DNA from 2 places in the Bacillus sp. FJAT-27231 genome. Region 1 is predicted to be linked to the other one. Evidence: riboswitches for the same ligand, from Rfam matches in the RefSeq annotation. Region 1 holds a riboswitch; the other holds the start of a gene.
The links. A riboswitch is a leader RNA that binds a small molecule or an ion and turns the genes downstream of it on or off. The one in region 1 is predicted to bind S-adenosylmethionine.
Positions count from the first base shown of each region.

Region 2: linked by a shared signal. The riboswitch ahead of AC623_RS02845 (bifunctional homocysteine S-methyltransferase/methylenetetrahydrofolate reductase) and the one ahead of AC623_RS15850 (methionine ABC transporter ATP-binding protein) in region 1 are both predicted to bind S-adenosylmethionine.

Region 1 is NZ_LFZU01000001.1:3,282,581-3,290,759, reverse strand. Features, by position in the region: gene mgtE (magnesium transporter) at 1-559, opposite strand, end outside; gene AC623_RS15875 (arsenate reductase family protein) at 776-1,132, shown strand; gene gcvH (glycine cleavage system protein GcvH) at 1,216-1,599, shown strand; gene AC623_RS15865 (toprim domain-containing protein) at 1,705-2,055, shown strand; gene AC623_RS15860 (thioredoxin family protein) at 2,057-2,359, shown strand; gene AC623_RS15855 (hypothetical protein) at 2,523-2,864, shown strand; SAM riboswitch class I at 2,947-3,062, shown strand; gene AC623_RS15850 (methionine ABC transporter ATP-binding protein) at 3,146-4,171, shown strand; gene AC623_RS15845 (methionine ABC transporter permease) at 4,164-4,832, shown strand; gene AC623_RS15840 (MetQ/NlpA family ABC transporter substrate-binding protein) at 4,853-5,701, shown strand; gene AC623_RS15835 (carboxymuconolactone decarboxylase family protein) at 5,828-6,190, shown strand; gene AC623_RS21575 (hypothetical protein) at 6,477-6,638, shown strand; gene sufC (Fe-S cluster assembly ATPase SufC) at 7,184-7,963, shown strand; gene AC623_RS21570 (hypothetical protein) at 8,088-8,179, opposite strand, start outside.
Region 2 is NZ_LFZU01000001.1:607,824-616,002, forward strand. Features, by position in the region: gene metH (methionine synthase) at 1-2,654, opposite strand, end outside; gene AC623_RS02845 (bifunctional homocysteine S-methyltransferase/methylenetetrahydrofolate reductase) at 2,632-4,497, opposite strand; SAM riboswitch class I at 4,586-4,697, opposite strand; gene AC623_RS02850 (EamA family transporter) at 4,843-5,745, shown strand; gene AC623_RS02855 (nitric oxide synthase oxygenase) at 5,823-6,905, shown strand; gene mreBH (rod-share determining protein MreBH) at 6,957-7,964, opposite strand.

The sequences.
Region 1 (8,179 bases):
CTCGATAAGAGACGGTACCAGCAAGCCGGTTATTTTTGTCCAGCACATAAATGATAAATAATATTTCAGAATACATGGCATGGACTCTTGCTTTTTCGACCGCAGCCGCCACCGTATCTTCAAGCTGCACAGACAAGTATCGATTGGTCATCATACTGCCAGCTGTATCCCGCTCATAGCTCATCATTTGCTTTAAGTATTGAGCTTCAGTATCATTAATTTCTGATAAAAAGCGATCCAGATCCGCTTTAGGAAAATGGCGTAAAAGAGAAGAAAGAATGTCTGTGTCTAAAAGAGCAAGTACTTTATTAGCTCTGGCAGGCCCAATCTTTCCGAGCAATTCCAGCTGTTTTAGTTGGTTGAACTTTGGGAGCATGCTGGCAATAGAGGCTTCATTCAGGTGCTCAAGCATGGAAGCTCGGTGTTTTTCGGGAAGGTTCTGGAAAATGGAAGCTAAGTCATAGGGCTTCTTAGTCGTAAACATCTCGTTGATTTTGTCATATTTTTCTTCTTTTAGCTTTTCAATAACGAACAGTGCATCCTCCTGTATTTTTTTCATGATTAACACCTCCGTCATCAAGCCTATTCCCTAGAAAGGAATGCAAAAACCATTTATGGATGATTTTACATACCGGTTCCTTGTTTAAATGAGAAAAAGGTCTTTGTCTTTTATTGAAAAAGAAGGTATATTTTAATAAAAGAGGCAGGGAATTTGAAGATCATGTCGAAAAGATGTTAATGGCAGATGCTGTGCAAATAGGAGGCTGATGAAGAAATGACATTAACATTTTACTGGTATCCGAAGTGCGGGACATGCCGTAAAGCAAAGAAATGGCTGGAAGAGCATAATATCGATGCTCAAGAGATACATATCGTGGAGCAGCCGCCTTCAAAGGAAAAGCTGGAAGAACTATATAAGAAAAGCGGTCTTGAATTAAAGAAATTTTTTAATACGAGCGGACAGAAATACAGAGAGCTTGGGTTAAAAGACAAAGTAAGCACGGCTTCTGATGAAGAATTATTAGAACTGCTTGCTTCCGACGGCATGCTGATTAAGCGGCCGCTCACAACGGATGACGAGAAGGTTACCGTTGGTTTTAAAGAAGAAGAATTTAAAAAACAATGGTTGTAAAGGATGCGTAAAGCTTATTTTCTTGCTTTATGCCTTTATAATAAGTAAAGTTTTAATTGAAATTAGGTAATGGAGGGATTTGGATGAGTACACCAAAAGAATTGCGTTATTCAGAAGAGCATGAATGGGTAAAAACAGAAGGGGAAAAAGTTCGTATTGGTATTACACACTTTGCGCAATCAGAACTTGGCGATATCGTATTCGTTGAGCTTCCATCTGTAGGCGATGAAGTAACAGCTGATGAGCCATTCGGCAGCGTTGAATCTGTAAAGACAGTTTCAGAGCTGTATGCTCCTGTCAGTGGAAAAGTCGTTGAGGTCAATGAAGACCTTGATGATAATCCAGAATTCGTGAATGAATCACCATATGAAAAAGCGTGGATGATCGTTGTCGAATTATCTGATGCTTCTCAGCTTGACAACTTAATGACAGCTGAGCAATATGACGAAATGACACAAGAAGACTAATAACCAAAGAACACTTCCTTAACTGGAAGTGTTCTTTTGCAATTTCTTAATAAATAAAGGACAATAATGTTGCGAGGCAGATATTCAGACGGTGGAGGGATGTTCATGCGTATGGAGAAAACTATCATTGTAGAAGGCGCTTCCGATCGGAAGAAAATAAAGGAAATTGTGAATGAGCCAGTAGATATCATTTGCACGAATGGAACCATTGGCCTAAGCCGGCTGGATGAACTGATTGAAAGCTTATACGGACAAGACGTATATATTCTCGTTGACGCCGATCAAGCAGGAGAAAAACTCCGTAAGCAATTTATTCGTGAATTGCCTGAAGCGCGACATCTGTACATCGATCGTGTCTATAAAGAAGTTGCTACTGCTCCTTACCGTCACCTGGCATCTGTGTTGCTCGGCGCCAATATTGATGTGCATGGAGAGTTTTTACAAAAGGATGGATGACATGCAGAGGGAACAAGACATAAATGAAATGATCAAGTCGAAGCGCTTAGCAGCTGTTTACGCCTATACACCGCTGTGTGGAACGTGTCAGCTAGCTGGAAAAATGGTAGACGTTGCAGAAAAAGTAGTACCTCCATTTACATGGGTTCGTTTTGACGTCAATTATCATGAAGGCTTTGCTATTCAATACGCCATTGAAAGCGTCCCGTGCCTGCTTATTTTTAAAGAAGGGGAATTAATGGAGAAGATTTATGCTTTTCAGTCGGTTCCTCATCTATATGAAAAGCTGAACCACTATACTTGATCAACTAAATAGCATATAAAAATCTGAGTTGCTTTCTAGATGAAAGCAGCTCTTTTTTGACGAAATATGCGATGGGAGCGGCATACTTTGTCGAGCGATTCATAAAGGATATTTCCTTTTCTGTTTGAAGTTTATAGATAAAGTGAACAGAGGGGGAAATAACATGAAAGAGAACTTGCTGGCTATGCAGGCTGCTTGTCGAGATAGAACGCATATTTGGCCGCTGCTTCCGCTTCAACCCGTGCATGTGCTTTTAGAGGGAGAAGGCGAGAGTTGGCTGCTTGTGATTAGTGATCAGGGGGTGCAACTGTCAAATAGGCACACAGATCATTGGCACTTACGGTTAAGAGGCGGAGTAGAACCTCTTTTAGAAGGGCGGGGACAGCTGCGTCTTTATGAGCGAATGGGAGCGGTGGAAGTGGCAGGATTTTATCGTGTAAAGCTTTGGTTTGAATCATTTCTCTGGCTTTGCCGTCCTTATTATGAAACATCTGGAACAGCGTAAAAACATTTTTCTACAGATGATTGACAATTTTCGAGAAATAATGATAAAATCAAATCCATTGAGAAGGACATATTATATACGACTCTTATCAAGAGAGGTGGAGGGACGTGCCCGATGAAGCCCGGCAACCGTCAACGGTGAAATGCTTGTTGAAAAGGTGCCAATTCACACAAAGCTTCGTGCTTTGGAAGATGAGAGAAAGGAACTGTTAAAGCACACCTTTCTGCTCATTTTGCAGAAAGGTTTTTATTTTTTCTGGTGGAATGGAGGAAAACCGCCGCATGATTTCAATAGAGAATGTAAAGAAAATCTTTTCCACAAGAAATGGGAAAGTGACGGCAGTAGATGATATTAACTTAGCGATAGATAAAGGCGAGATTTTTGGCGTAATTGGGTATAGCGGTGCTGGAAAAAGTACGCTGATCCGAATGCTGAACGGATTGGAAACACCCTCTTCCGGTTCAGTGGTTGTAGGTGGACGTGAAATCTCAAAAATCCGAGGAGGAGAACTGCGCCAGGCACGCCAGGAGATTGGCATGATTTTTCAGCATTTTAATCTTCTTTGGTCAAGAACTGTGCGAGAGAACATCGCCTTTCCATTAGAGATTTCCGGAGTGCCTAAAGCAGAGCGGTTAAAGAAAGTAGATGAGCTGATTAAATTGGTTGGTCTTGAAGGCAGAGAGGATTCCTATCCTTCTCAGTTAAGCGGCGGCCAGAAGCAGCGTGTCGGTATCGCTCGGGCATTGGCGAATGATCCGAAGGTCCTTTTATGTGACGAAGCGACATCAGCGCTTGATCCGCAAACGACAGATGCGATTTTAGACTTGCTTGTTGATATTAATAAGCGGCTTGGGTTAACGATCGTCTTGATTACGCATGAAATGCACGTCATCCGCAAGATATGCCATCGGGTTGCTGTAATGGAAGCGGGGCGTGTCGTCGAAATGGGTCCAGTATTGAATGTTTTCAAATCACCGGAGCAGCCGATTACGCAACGATTTGTCCAGCAAGTAACGGACCTTGAAGAATCAAAAGAAACAATCGATCACTTGCTTGAGCAGTTCCCCGAAGGAAAAGTAGTCAAGCTCACTTTTATCGGAGAAAGCGCAGAGCAGCCGATTATTACTAATTTAATACGTCAATTCAACATAGCGGTAAACATCGTTCAAGGAAAAGTATCTCAAACGCAAAATGGTGCCTATGGCTCACTATTTGTTCATTTAACAGGAGACCAGGCAGAAGTGGAACGAGCGGTGGCTTACCTCGAAAAGCAGGAAGTCAGCTCGGAGGTGATTAGTCATGCTTGAACAATGGCTCCCTAATGTAGATTGGGAAAAGATGTGGGAAGCGACCACTGAAACGCTCTATATGACGAGTATATCCGTACTCGCTACGTTTATCCTTGGTATATTGCTTGGCCTGCTGTTGTTTTTAACAGCTAAGGGAAACATTTGGCAGAACAAGGCGGTTTATGGCATCGTTTCAGCTTTCGTCAATATTTTCCGTTCGATTCCTTTCATTATATTAATTGTTTTATTAATTCCTTTTACAAAGGCTTTAGTCGGAACGATGATTGGCGAAAATGCTGCCTTGCCAGCTCTTATTATTGGCGCTGCCCCTTTTTACGCGCGGATGGTAGAAATCGGTCTGCGGGAAATTGATAAAGGCGTCATTGAAGCAGCAAGAGCAATGGGAGCAAAAACGAGCACCATCATCTTCAAGGTGCTGCTTCCAGAATCGATGCCGGCACTTGTTTCTGGTATTACTGTTACAGCTATTGCTCTAGTTGGATATACAGCAATGGCTGGAGTAATCGGCGCTGGCGGTCTTGGAAATCTTGCTTATCTTGATGGTTTCCAGCGCAGCCGCAATGATGTAACACTTGTTGCTACGATTGTTATTTTAATTATTGTGTTTGTAGTCCAATTAATTGGTGATTTAATCACTAATAAATTAGATAAAAGATAAATTTACAAGGGGGAAGAAAAATGAAAAAGTGGTTAATTGGGTTATTAACAGCGCTTGCTGTGTTTGCCCTGGCTGCTTGTGGCGGGGGCTCAGACGATAAGAAAGACGAGAAAGCAAAAGAAGGCAGTAAAGAAGATAAAGAAATCATCGTTGGCGCTTCTAATGTGCCGCACGCTGTCATTTTAGAAGAAGCTAAGCCGCTGCTTGAGAAGAAAGGCTACACGTTAAAGGTTGAAACGTTCCAAGATTATATCTTGCCAAATAAGTCATTAGAAGAGGGAGACCTGGATGCAAACTACTTCCAGCATATTCCTTACCTTGAGTCTCAAAAGAAAGAGCATGGCTATGATTTCGTAAACGCTGGCGGTATTCATATTGAGCCAATTGGTGTTTATTCTAAAAAATATAAAAGCCTAGAGGAACTTCCAAAAGGTGCCACAATTTTAATGAGCAGCTCTGTAGCAGACCATGGCCGTATTTTAACAATGCTTGAAAAAGAAGGCCTTATTAAGTTAAAAGATGGCGTTAAGAAAGAAGAAGCAACAATTGAAGACATTGCAGAAAACAAAAAAGATTTGAAATTTGACTATAACTATGAAGCTGCTTTCCTTCCACAAGCTTATAATAATGGAGAAGGCGATGCGGTTCTAATCAACTCTAACTATGCAATCGATGCTGGCTTAAATCCGTTAAAAGACTCAATTGCGATTGAAGACAAAGATTCACCATATGTGAACGTCATTGCAGTTCGTAAAGGTGACGAAAACAAAGAAAAAATCAAAGCTCTTGTAGAAGTTCTTCACTCAAAAGAAATCCAAGATTTCATTTTGAAAGAGTGGGGCGGAGCGGTCGTACCAGTTAATAAATAAGAATAGAAGGCCTGCAGGTGATCCTGCAGGCTTTTTTATGTTCAGCTGCACATCTTTCTTCTTCTTTGAATAAAGCTTTTTTAGTTGCTGCATATTAAAAAAGATAAAAAATGAGGAGGCAATTCCATGGAAAAAGAAGTAATGACATCAACAGAGGCAGCATTGCTTGAATATAAAGAGGGACTAGGTGTATTCACAAAAAAAATGCCAGGGCTTGCTGGGCATTTTAATGCATTTACAGCAGAATGTTTTAAAGAGGGAGCAATCGCCCAAAAGGAAAAACAGTTAATTGCTCTCGGAATCAGCGTCTATTCACAGGATGAATATTGTATTATTTACCATGTGAAAGGTTGTCTCGACCAAGGCTGCAGCGAACAAGAGATATTTGAAGCGCTCGGTGTAGCGGCAGCTTTCGGGGGCGGAGCAGCAATGAGCCAGGCAGTAACCCTTGTTCAAGAAGCGATGGATGAATTAAAAACACAGCATTAAAAAAGGGTATTGGTCATGTTTAAATAAACGTAACGATTAATGGAGGAACTTTTAGAAAATTAAGAATTGAGAAGGATATGGTTTAAATTTTGAGAATGAGGCTATATAAAAGTCAGGAAGCACGTAAAATCACGCGTGAGCAGGTAAGAAGAGCATATATGCCTTTTGTGAAAAACTATAAAGCCTGTTACGATGGTTCCTGTAAGAAAAATCTCATTCTAAAAATTGAAAGGATTGATTCCCCATTAACTCGTTAAACTCACTGAATTTGCAGTACACGGAAAGTATGGAAAAGGCTATGCATGGATCCCATGGAGTTGGATATGAAGTGTACCGCCAAAATCATGAAGTGAGAATGAATGTTGAACGTCAACGTCAAGAGGAATATGTGGAAAGCAGACGTATCGTTGCTGATCATAACCGTAAATTTACGAATCATATTTCATAATTAGGTTCTATAAAAGGTGACTGTTGTTCTTTAATAGTTAATTGTAGCGGAAGGCGGCGACTCCAGCGAGAAAAGCGTGTCCTGGTGAGACCAGACCCCTGCAAGAGCGCACGCTAGGAGAAGGCTCAAGGACCACCCGCTGCGAAAATCAACAACCACATATAAAAGAGCCTGTAATTAAATGTATATACGCAAATGAGGAAGAGCTGGCATTGATGCTGGCTCTTTTATTGTAGAGAGAACTTCCCGAACAGATTTATCTTTTTGGAGAGTTTAAATGGAACGTGCACACAAATATGGAGTTTTTTTGTTGGTTTTAAAAAAGAGAAACAGCTTGTAAATAAGATAAATGAACGAGGGAGAAGCTAAAAGAAATGGCTACCATTCCTCTTGATTTCATATAAAGGATGGACTATCATCAAATATCCGGAACAATTCATTCAGACCGGTTGAATATAATTTTCATTTGTTATAAGATTGTAATGAGAATAAATTGAGAATGACAATAAAAATCGAGCATTTTCGATGATGACGGAGGTATGAGCATGACAGCTTCAACATTAAAGATTAAAGATTTACACGTATCGATTGACGGAAAAGAGATTTTAAAGGGTGTAAATCTTGAGATAAAAGGTGGAGAGTTCCACGCAATCATGGGTCCAAACGGAACAGGAAAATCCACTTTATCTGCAGCTATTATGGGTCATCCTAAATATGAGGTTACAAGTGGAAGCATTGAACTAGACGGAGAAAACGTTCTTGAAATGGAAGTGGACGAGCGTGCACGTGCTGGTCTCTTCCTTGCTATGCAATATCCAAGTGAAATTAGCGGGGTAACGAATGCTGATTTCCTTCGCTCAGCTATTAACAGCCGCCGTGAAGAGGGCAATGAAATTTCTTTAATGAAATTTATCCGTGAAATGGATGCTAAAATGGATCTGTTAGAAATGGATCAGGACATGGCGCAGCGTTATTTAAATGAAGGCTTCTCTGGTGGAGAGAAAAAACGCAACGAAATTTTACAATTAATGATGATCAAGCCTAAAATTGCGATCCTAGATGAAATCGACTCAGGTCTTGATATTGATGCTTTAAAAGTAGTAGCAAAAGGAATCAACGAAATGCGTAGTGAAGAATTTGGCTGCTTAATGATCACTCACTATCAGCGTCTCCTTAACTACATCACTCCAGACTACGTACACGTAATGATGCAAGGACGCGTCGTTAAATCAGGTGGATCCGAATTAGCTCAACGACTAGAAGCTGAAGGATACGACTGGATCAAACAAGAACTCGGCATCGAAGACGAAACCGTAAGTCAGTAACATAGAAAAGCGGAAGCGGCCGTTCAGCGGCGTATGGGCTGGACAGCTCCGTATGAGATAAAGGAACCACGAAGAGCGACAGCGATTCGATGTTGACTTATCGCAGGGAGGAGCCGGAAGCCTACTAGCCGCTGGCCGCTGCAGCTGGACAAAATAGAAAGGCGTAGCCGACTGTACTGCCCCGACAAGCATAAGACAAAATGGCGAAGTGGCGTT
Region 2 (8,179 bases), 2.7 Mb from region 1:
TGGCGAACCGTTTTCTTTGGTCTTTCGAGCACGGCGACAGAAGTCGTTGATTTCATCGTCTCCCGATAAGCTTCTACTTCTTTACGTTTTTCCTGCTTCTCTTTCAATTCATTTAAGAGCTCCGTTTTTTCTTCGGCATCTTGCAGGCGGCCAGCAATAGCCAACCCGTCCATGGCGTCTTTTGCATATAAAACCGGACCTTCATATTCCGGAGAAATTTTAGTTTCCGTAAAGCGGCGGGAAAGAGCAGCACCGCCGACTAAAATTGGCAAATCAATGTTTGCAGCCTTCATGTCTTGGGCTGTGATCACCATTTGCTGAGCTGATTTAACGAGTAATCCTGAAAGTCCGACCATGTCAGGATTTTCTCTTTTAATAGCTTCAATTAATTCAGCCGGTGTTACCTTAATGCCTAAATCGACTACTTTGAAACCATTGTTGCTTAAAATAATGTCGACAAGGTTTTTCCCGATATCGTGAACGTCGCCTTTTACCGTCGCAAGGACAACTTTTCCTTTGCCGTTGTCGTTTTCTTTTTTCTCCATGTAAGGTTCTAAAAAGGCAACAGCAGCTTTCATGACTTCGGCGCTCTGCAGCACTTCGGCAACGATAAGCTGATTGTCATTGAACAGCCGGCCGACTTCCGCCATGCCTTCCATTAACGGACCGTTAATAATATCAAGCGGCGTATCGAACATTGTTAGTGCTTGTTCCAAATCCGGAATTAAGCCTTCTTTTGTTCCTTCCACGACATAGTAGCTAAGCCGTCCTTCAACTGTTTTTGGAATATCTTCTTCTTTCTTTTCTTTCTTTTTGTCGCGGTAAAAATCAGTAAATACGGCTAGTGTTTCATCGTTCGTTTCAAATAAAAGCTTCTCTGCCATCGTAATTTCTTCTTTTGGAATAGAAGCAAAGCGTTCTAGTTTTTCCGTGTTAACGATCGCATAGTCAAGCCCGGCCTGCGTACAGTGATATAAATAAACGGCATTCAGCACTTCACGGCCGACAGGAGGGAGGCCGAATGATACATTACTTACACCAAGGACGGTTAATGACCTTGGCATTTTTTCTTTAATCAACCGGATGCCTTCCACTGTTTCTTCAGCTGAGCCGATATACTGCTCATCTCCAGTGCCGACAGGGAAAACGAGTGGGTCAAAAATGATATCTTCAGGTGGGAGGCCCCATTTGTTGACGAGCAAGTCGTAGGAACGTTCTGCTACTTCTAGCTTTCGTTCGCGGGTAACCGCCATGCCTGTTTCATCAATCGTACCAACGACAACAGCTGCACCGTATTTTTTGACGAGTGGAAGCACAGCATCAAAGCGTTCTTCGCCATCTTCTAAGTTAATGGAGTTAATAATCGCTTTCCCTTGAGAGTACTTCAATGCTTTTTCAAGGACTTTTTCATCAGTCGAGTCAATAACGAGCGGCACTTTCACTTTTTTTACAACTTCCTGCATAAACGCTTCCATGTCCTCAAGCTCATCACGATCAGGGTTGGCAAGACAAATATCAATAACGTGAGCGCCGCCTTTTACTTGGGCACGAGCGATCTCCGCTGCCTCTTCGTATTTGCCTTCGATGATGAGACGCTTGAATTTACGTGAGCCGATTACATTTGTCCGTTCTCCAATAAATAATGGTCTCATGGAATCATCGTAATGGAGTGGTTCAATTCCGGAAACGACGTGATCATGAGGGTGCTCCGGGCGTTTGCGTGGCGGGATATTTTCAATAGCCGCTCTCATCGCACGAATATGATCCGGTGTCGTTCCGCAGCAGCCGCCGACAATATTTAGCCAGCCTTTTTCAGCAAAGCCTTTAATTTTTGCTGCTAAAGAATCCGGTGATTCATGATAACAGCCGTTTTCATCTGGGAGACCTGCGTTAGGATAGCAGCTGACGAAGCTTTTGGATAAGGCAGAAAGCGAACGGATATGATCCGTCATGAATTCAGGTCCCGTTGCACAGTTTAAGCCGACTGATAATGGATTGATGTGTTCAATAGAGATATAAAATGCCTCAATATTTTGCCCGGCGAGTGTTGTACCCATCGGCTCAATCGTTCCAGAAATCATAACAGGGAGCTTTTTTCCGGTAGCTTCAAAAGCACGCTCAATACCCAGGATGCCTGCTTTGACGTTCAACATGTCCTGGCTTGTTTCCATTAAAATAACATCGCAGCCCCCGTCAATTAGCGCCGTTGCCTGAAGTTCAAAGTTTTGGCTTAATGTATCAAAATCAATGCCGCCTGTTACGGATAATGTTTTAGTTGTTGGGCCAATGGCGCCCGCTACAAAGCGAGGGTGATCAGGTGTAGAAAATTCATCGGCACACTTACGGGCAATTTCGGCTGCCCGTTTGTTAATCTCGTAAGCCTGGTCACCGAGGCTATATTCATTTAATACGAGAGGGGTGCCGCCAAATGAATTCGTTTCAATAATATCGGTACCTGCTGCCAAGTAGTCGCGGTGAACTTTTTCAATCACATGAGGAGCGGTAAGGTTTAAGTATTCATTACAACCGTCGTATTCTTCACCGCCGAAATCTTCCTCTGTTAAGTTGGCTTGCTGGAGCATCGTGCCCATTGCGCCGTCTAAGAAAAGAATACGTTTTTCGAGTTCCTGTTCAATTGAATATTGTTTGGACATGAGCGATCCCTCTTTCATTCGTTTTTCCATCTAATTCTTCGATGTAATGGATCAATTCAATGGACATTTCATAGCGCATAAATGGCGTAATAATATAGATACCGTTAAACAGCTTGGCTGCTGTATCGATTAATTCTTTTGCAATGGCGAGCCCTTCAAGTGCTGCCGCTTCTTTATCATTCTCATGTGCCTTCATTCTGGCAAGTGTTTCTTCCGACAGCTTAATGCCAGGGACCTCATGATGAAGGAATTCAGCGTTGCGCGAGCTTGTTAGTGGCATAATGCCAAGGAAGATTGGAGTCGGTAAATGCTTCGTCGCTTCGTATACTTCGACGATTTTTTCTTTTGTAAAAATCGGCTGTGTAATAAAGTAATCAGCCCCACATTCAATTTTCTTCTCTAGGCGCTTCACAGCCCGATCGAGTACGCGCACATTTGGATTGAAGGCGGCTGCAACGGAAAAGTTTGCTTTTTGTTTTAACGGCTTGCCTGAAAAAGAAATTCCCTCGTTTAGCTGTTTGATTAATTGGATAAGCTCCATGCTCGAAACATCATATACAGAAGTGGCCCCTGGGAAGTCGCCAACTTTCGTCGGGTCCCCTGTAATGGCAAGTACATCATGAAGTCCAAGAGCATGTAACCCCATTAGATGAGATTGTAAGCCAATCAAGTTCCGATCTCGGCATGTAATGTGGACAAGCGGGCGGATCTGATGCTGCATTTTGAGTAGAGAGCCCATTGCCAAATTGCTGACGCGCGGGGAGGCAAGGGAGTTATCGGCCATTGTGATAGCCGCCATCCCTGTTTGTTGCAGAGCCTTAGCCCCCTTAATATAAGTAGCCGTATCTAAATGTTTCGGCGTATCAAGTTCAACGATAATGGTCCGTTCTTTCTTTACCTGCTCATGGAGCGGCGGTACCACTAGCGGGGCCGGCTCTTTAATAATAATCGGTTTTTTAGCAACTACTTTTTTCTCTGTAATCGGTGCAAGGCCAGCGAGTGCTTTTTTGGCTGCCTCAATGTGCTTAGGCGTTGTGCCGCAGCAGCCACCGATGAGACGGACACCTTCGTTGCGCAAATGCACCGCTGCCTGGCCAAAATAATCAGCTTCCGATTCGTAGACAATACGCCCGTCTTCAACATCAAGAAGGCTGGCATTCGGGTACGCTGACAAAAAGGCTTTTTCAGGCAATGTCACTTCTTCAAAGGCTTGAATAGTATGATAGGGGCCGAGTCGGCAGTTCACACCGACAACATTGGCACCGAGTGCTTCAAGCTGTTTGAAAGCATGATTTAGTGAAAGGCCATTTTGCAGAATACCCGGCTCGTGCATTGATACTTGGGAAATGATAGGCAAGTCTGTCATTTGGCGGAGCAGCTGTAAAACGGTCGTTAATTCTTCAAAGTCATAATAGGTTTCAAGGAGGAACCCATCAGGCTCTTCTAATAAGATGGCTTCTGCCTGCTGTTGAAAGGACGCTTTAATATCCGCGAGGGAAACGCTGCTTTTGCGGATGCCGCGCATGCCGCCGATCGTTCCGAGTACAAATCGCTGATCAGGCGCTGCGGCTTTTTTGGCAATGCGCACGGCTGCTTTGTTCAATTCTTCTACACGATCTTCCATTCCATACCTTGTCAGTTTCAAAGCATTGGCACTGTACGTGTTTGTTTGAATAACATCTGCACCTGCTTTTATATATTCACGATGAATTTTCTCAATAATCTCGGGTTTTTCTATATTGAGCTCCTCATAGCAAAAGTCAATCCCATAGGAATAGAGGAGAGTACCCATTGCCCCGTCAGCTATTAGTACTTCGTTTTGCAGCCTTTCTAATAACGTCATATTTTCCGTCCTTTCCGAATCGCTATTCTTATCATAAGAAAAAGCCTTCTTACAATTAAGAAGGCTTTACATTGTGAATGTTTAATCCTTCTTATCTCTCAAACTGACAAAGCAGTTTGCTGGATTTAGCACCTAGGCCCGCTAGCGGCTGGTTGCTGAAGCTTCACAGGGCCAGTCCCCTCAGCTTCTCTTGATAAGAATAAATATATATAGATTTAGTAAGATAATTGAACATATCATATCTCTTTAAGTGGGATTAGTCAATAGAAAATTTAGAATATTTGAGAGGGATTGTCGAACAGAAGACAGCGAGCTATACTTTTAACAGATAAAGGAGGAATCAGGTTGAATCAGCTTCGTTATTCGTTATTTATTTTAGCAGGGGCATGCAGCTATGGTTTTCAAGCTTCAGTCGTCAAGCTGGCAACCAATGCAGGTTATCAGGCCGGCCAGATGACAGGTTCACAATATGTCTTTGGACTTCTGCTAATGCTGATCCCTTTCATTATAACAAAACGTAGTAGGCTGCAGTTTAAGCAAATCGCATCATTGCTTGGGCTTGGTGTGCTGCTTAGCTTAACGGGTGTTTTTTATGCGACAAGCATCCAGGAGCTGTCAGCTTCTATTGCCATCGTCCTGCTCTTTCAATTTACTTGGATGGGAATTCTCATTGAATCGATTTATTTAAGAGCGTTTCCGTCAGCTGTAAAGATTGTTTCGGCTGTTGTTTTATGGGCTGGCACGTTTCTAGCTGCTGGAATATCTTCAGAGGGAATTAACTTGTTAAGCGATCCAAAGGGGCTTATTTCCGGACTTTTAGCTGCTTTGATGTTTGCTTTATTTATTTTCTTCAGCGGAAAAACAGGAACAGAAGTACCGGCTATTCAGAAAAGCTTTATCATTTCTCTTGGCGGCTTATTGACCGCTTTATTGTTCGTATCACCGGCTTTTATTGTAGATGGGACGATGACAGGCGGTTTATGGAAATACGGGCTGCTTGTTGGACTGCTAGGTGTCCTTGTACCCGTTATCCTTTTCGCTCTCGGTACCCCGCACGTTGATTCCGGGGTGGCTACTATTCTCGGGGCAGCAGAACTGCCAGCCGCTATGATTGGTGCCATGCTAGTCGTTGGCGAGCACTTGACCGCTGAACAAGTTTCTGGGATTATGATTATCTTAATTGGCATTGCCATACCGCAGTGGCCGCGAGGTGGAAGGATAAAACCGAAGCATTTGTACAGCAGTTAGTTCTAGAAGTCGTCACAAAGCAGAAAGCAGAAAAATGCTATACTGTGGGTAAATACTACTTACAGGACGGTAAATAAATGAATACACAATTGTGGAAGCAAGCGAAGGAATTTATTACAGTTTGTTATCAGGAATTGAGTAAACCGAGCGAAGAAATGAAAGCCCGTCTTCACGAAATAAGAGAGCAAATTGAAACAACGGGCACGTACACGCAAACGTATGAAGAACTTAGCCATGGGGCAAAAATGGCATGGCGCAATAGCAACCGTTGTATTGGGCGATTATTTTGGCAAATGCTTCATGTATTTGATGAAAGAAAAGCCGAAACTGAAAAAGAGGTATTTGAAGCTTTAAGCCGTCACGTTGAGTTTGCGTCGAATGAAGGGAAAATCCGCCCAACTATTACTATCTTTCGTCCATCCAAAGAGGGACAAGAGGACATTCGTATTTGGAATCATCAATTGATTCGGTATGCTGGCTATAAAACAGAAGAAGGAATAAAGGGTGATCCGGCTTCCATTGACTTAACGGCTAGGTGTCAAAAGCTTGGCTGGAGAGGAGAGGGGACGGATTTTGATCTATTGCCTTGGGTTGTGCAAATAGGCAATCGTCCACCTGAGCTGCAAGAATTGAATAAAGAGCTAGTGAAGGAAATTTCCATTGTTCATCCAGAATATGATTGGTTTGCCGAGCTGCAATTAAAATGGTATGCCGTTCCTATTATTTCTGATATGAAGCTGGAAATAGGAGGAATTGAGTATAAAGCAGCTCCATTCAACGGTTGGTATATGGGAACAGAAGTTGGAGCCCGTAACTTGGCAGATGATTTTCGTTACAACCAGCTTCCTGTTATTGCGGAGCGAATGGAACTAGATATGAGCAGAGCTTCATCTATGTGGAAAGACCGAGCGCTCGTTGAATTAAATATAGCTGTTCTTCACTCATTTAAGAATGCAGGAGTGAGTATCGTCGATCATCACACAGCCGCTCAGCAATTTAGAACATTTGAGCAAAACGAAGAGCGAGAAGGAAGAGCCATAACAGGGGATTGGACGTGGTTAATTCCGCCGGTATCCCCAGCGGCTGTCCATGTTTTCCATAAAGAATATAATAATTCTATCAAAACACCTAACTATTTTTATCAGGAAACGATTTACTAACAAAAAAGCAGCCGAAAAGGCTGCTTTTTCTGTTTCTTGTATTGATTATTTTCAGCTCGTTACTTTTTGTAAGCTTTTCATCACGTGGAGTGAACGTCCGGTACCGATGGCCACAGACTCTAATGGATTTGGTGCCAGGTGAACAGGAACGATAATTTCCTGGCTGAGCCATTCTTGCATGCCATTCAACAAGGAACCGCCACCGCTGATTACCACTCCTCTATCCACGATATCACCGCTTAATTCAGGAGGGGAATTTTCAAGAGTCACGCGAATCGTTTCTAAGATCGCAAGCAAAGATTCTTTAATGGCTTTTTGGATTTCATAAGAGCTTACTTCAATGGTTTTCGGTAAGCCGGTCACAAGATCGCGTCCGCGTACATCCATTAAACGCTCTTCATGATCAACTAAAGCATAGCCAATCTCCATTTTTACTTTTTCTGCTGTCCGCTCTCCGATAAGGAGGTTATATTGCTTGCGGATATATTGAATAATATCCTCATCTAATTTATCGCCGCCAATGCGAATAGAGTTGCAAGAAACGACTCCTCCGTAAGAGATAATCGCAACTTCCGTTGTGCCGCCGCCAATATCAACGATTAAGTTGGCAATAGGCTCTTCTACAGGCAAATCAGCTCCGATAGCAGCGGCAACAGGCTCTTCAATGAGATGAACAGTCTTCGCGCCGCTGCTCTTTACTGCATCCTGGATCGCTCTTTTTTCGACAGAAGTGGCACCGGAAGGAGTACACACGACTACATTTGGCTTACGAATATTAAAACCTAATACTTTTCCAGCTTTTTTCATTAACCCTTTAAGCATTTCAGAGGTAATATCAAAGTCGGCGATGACGCCGTCCTTCATTGGACGTGTAGCAATAATCCGCCCAGGGGTTTTTCCGATCATATTTTTAGCATCTGTGCCAATAGCAAGCACTTTTCTTGTTTCTGTGTCGATCGCTACTACAGATGGTTCATTGACGATAATACCTTTATCCTTACTGTAAACAAGCAAGTTGGCTGTACCTAAATCTATTCCAATTTCAGTTTGTCCAAACATGATTCATTCCTCCAAATGGCAATCCTCTTAGGTTTCTTCCATAAGTATAAGGATGAACAAATCATACTGTATATGGGACAAAATATGGAAAGATGAATGTTACAAACTAGCTTCTATTATTACAGTGTTTTTCCGTTCTTCCAATAACTATTAATCAGATTTTAAAGGAAGGGAGCAGATCGGATTGTTAACAAATCTTAATCTTTGTAAACTAA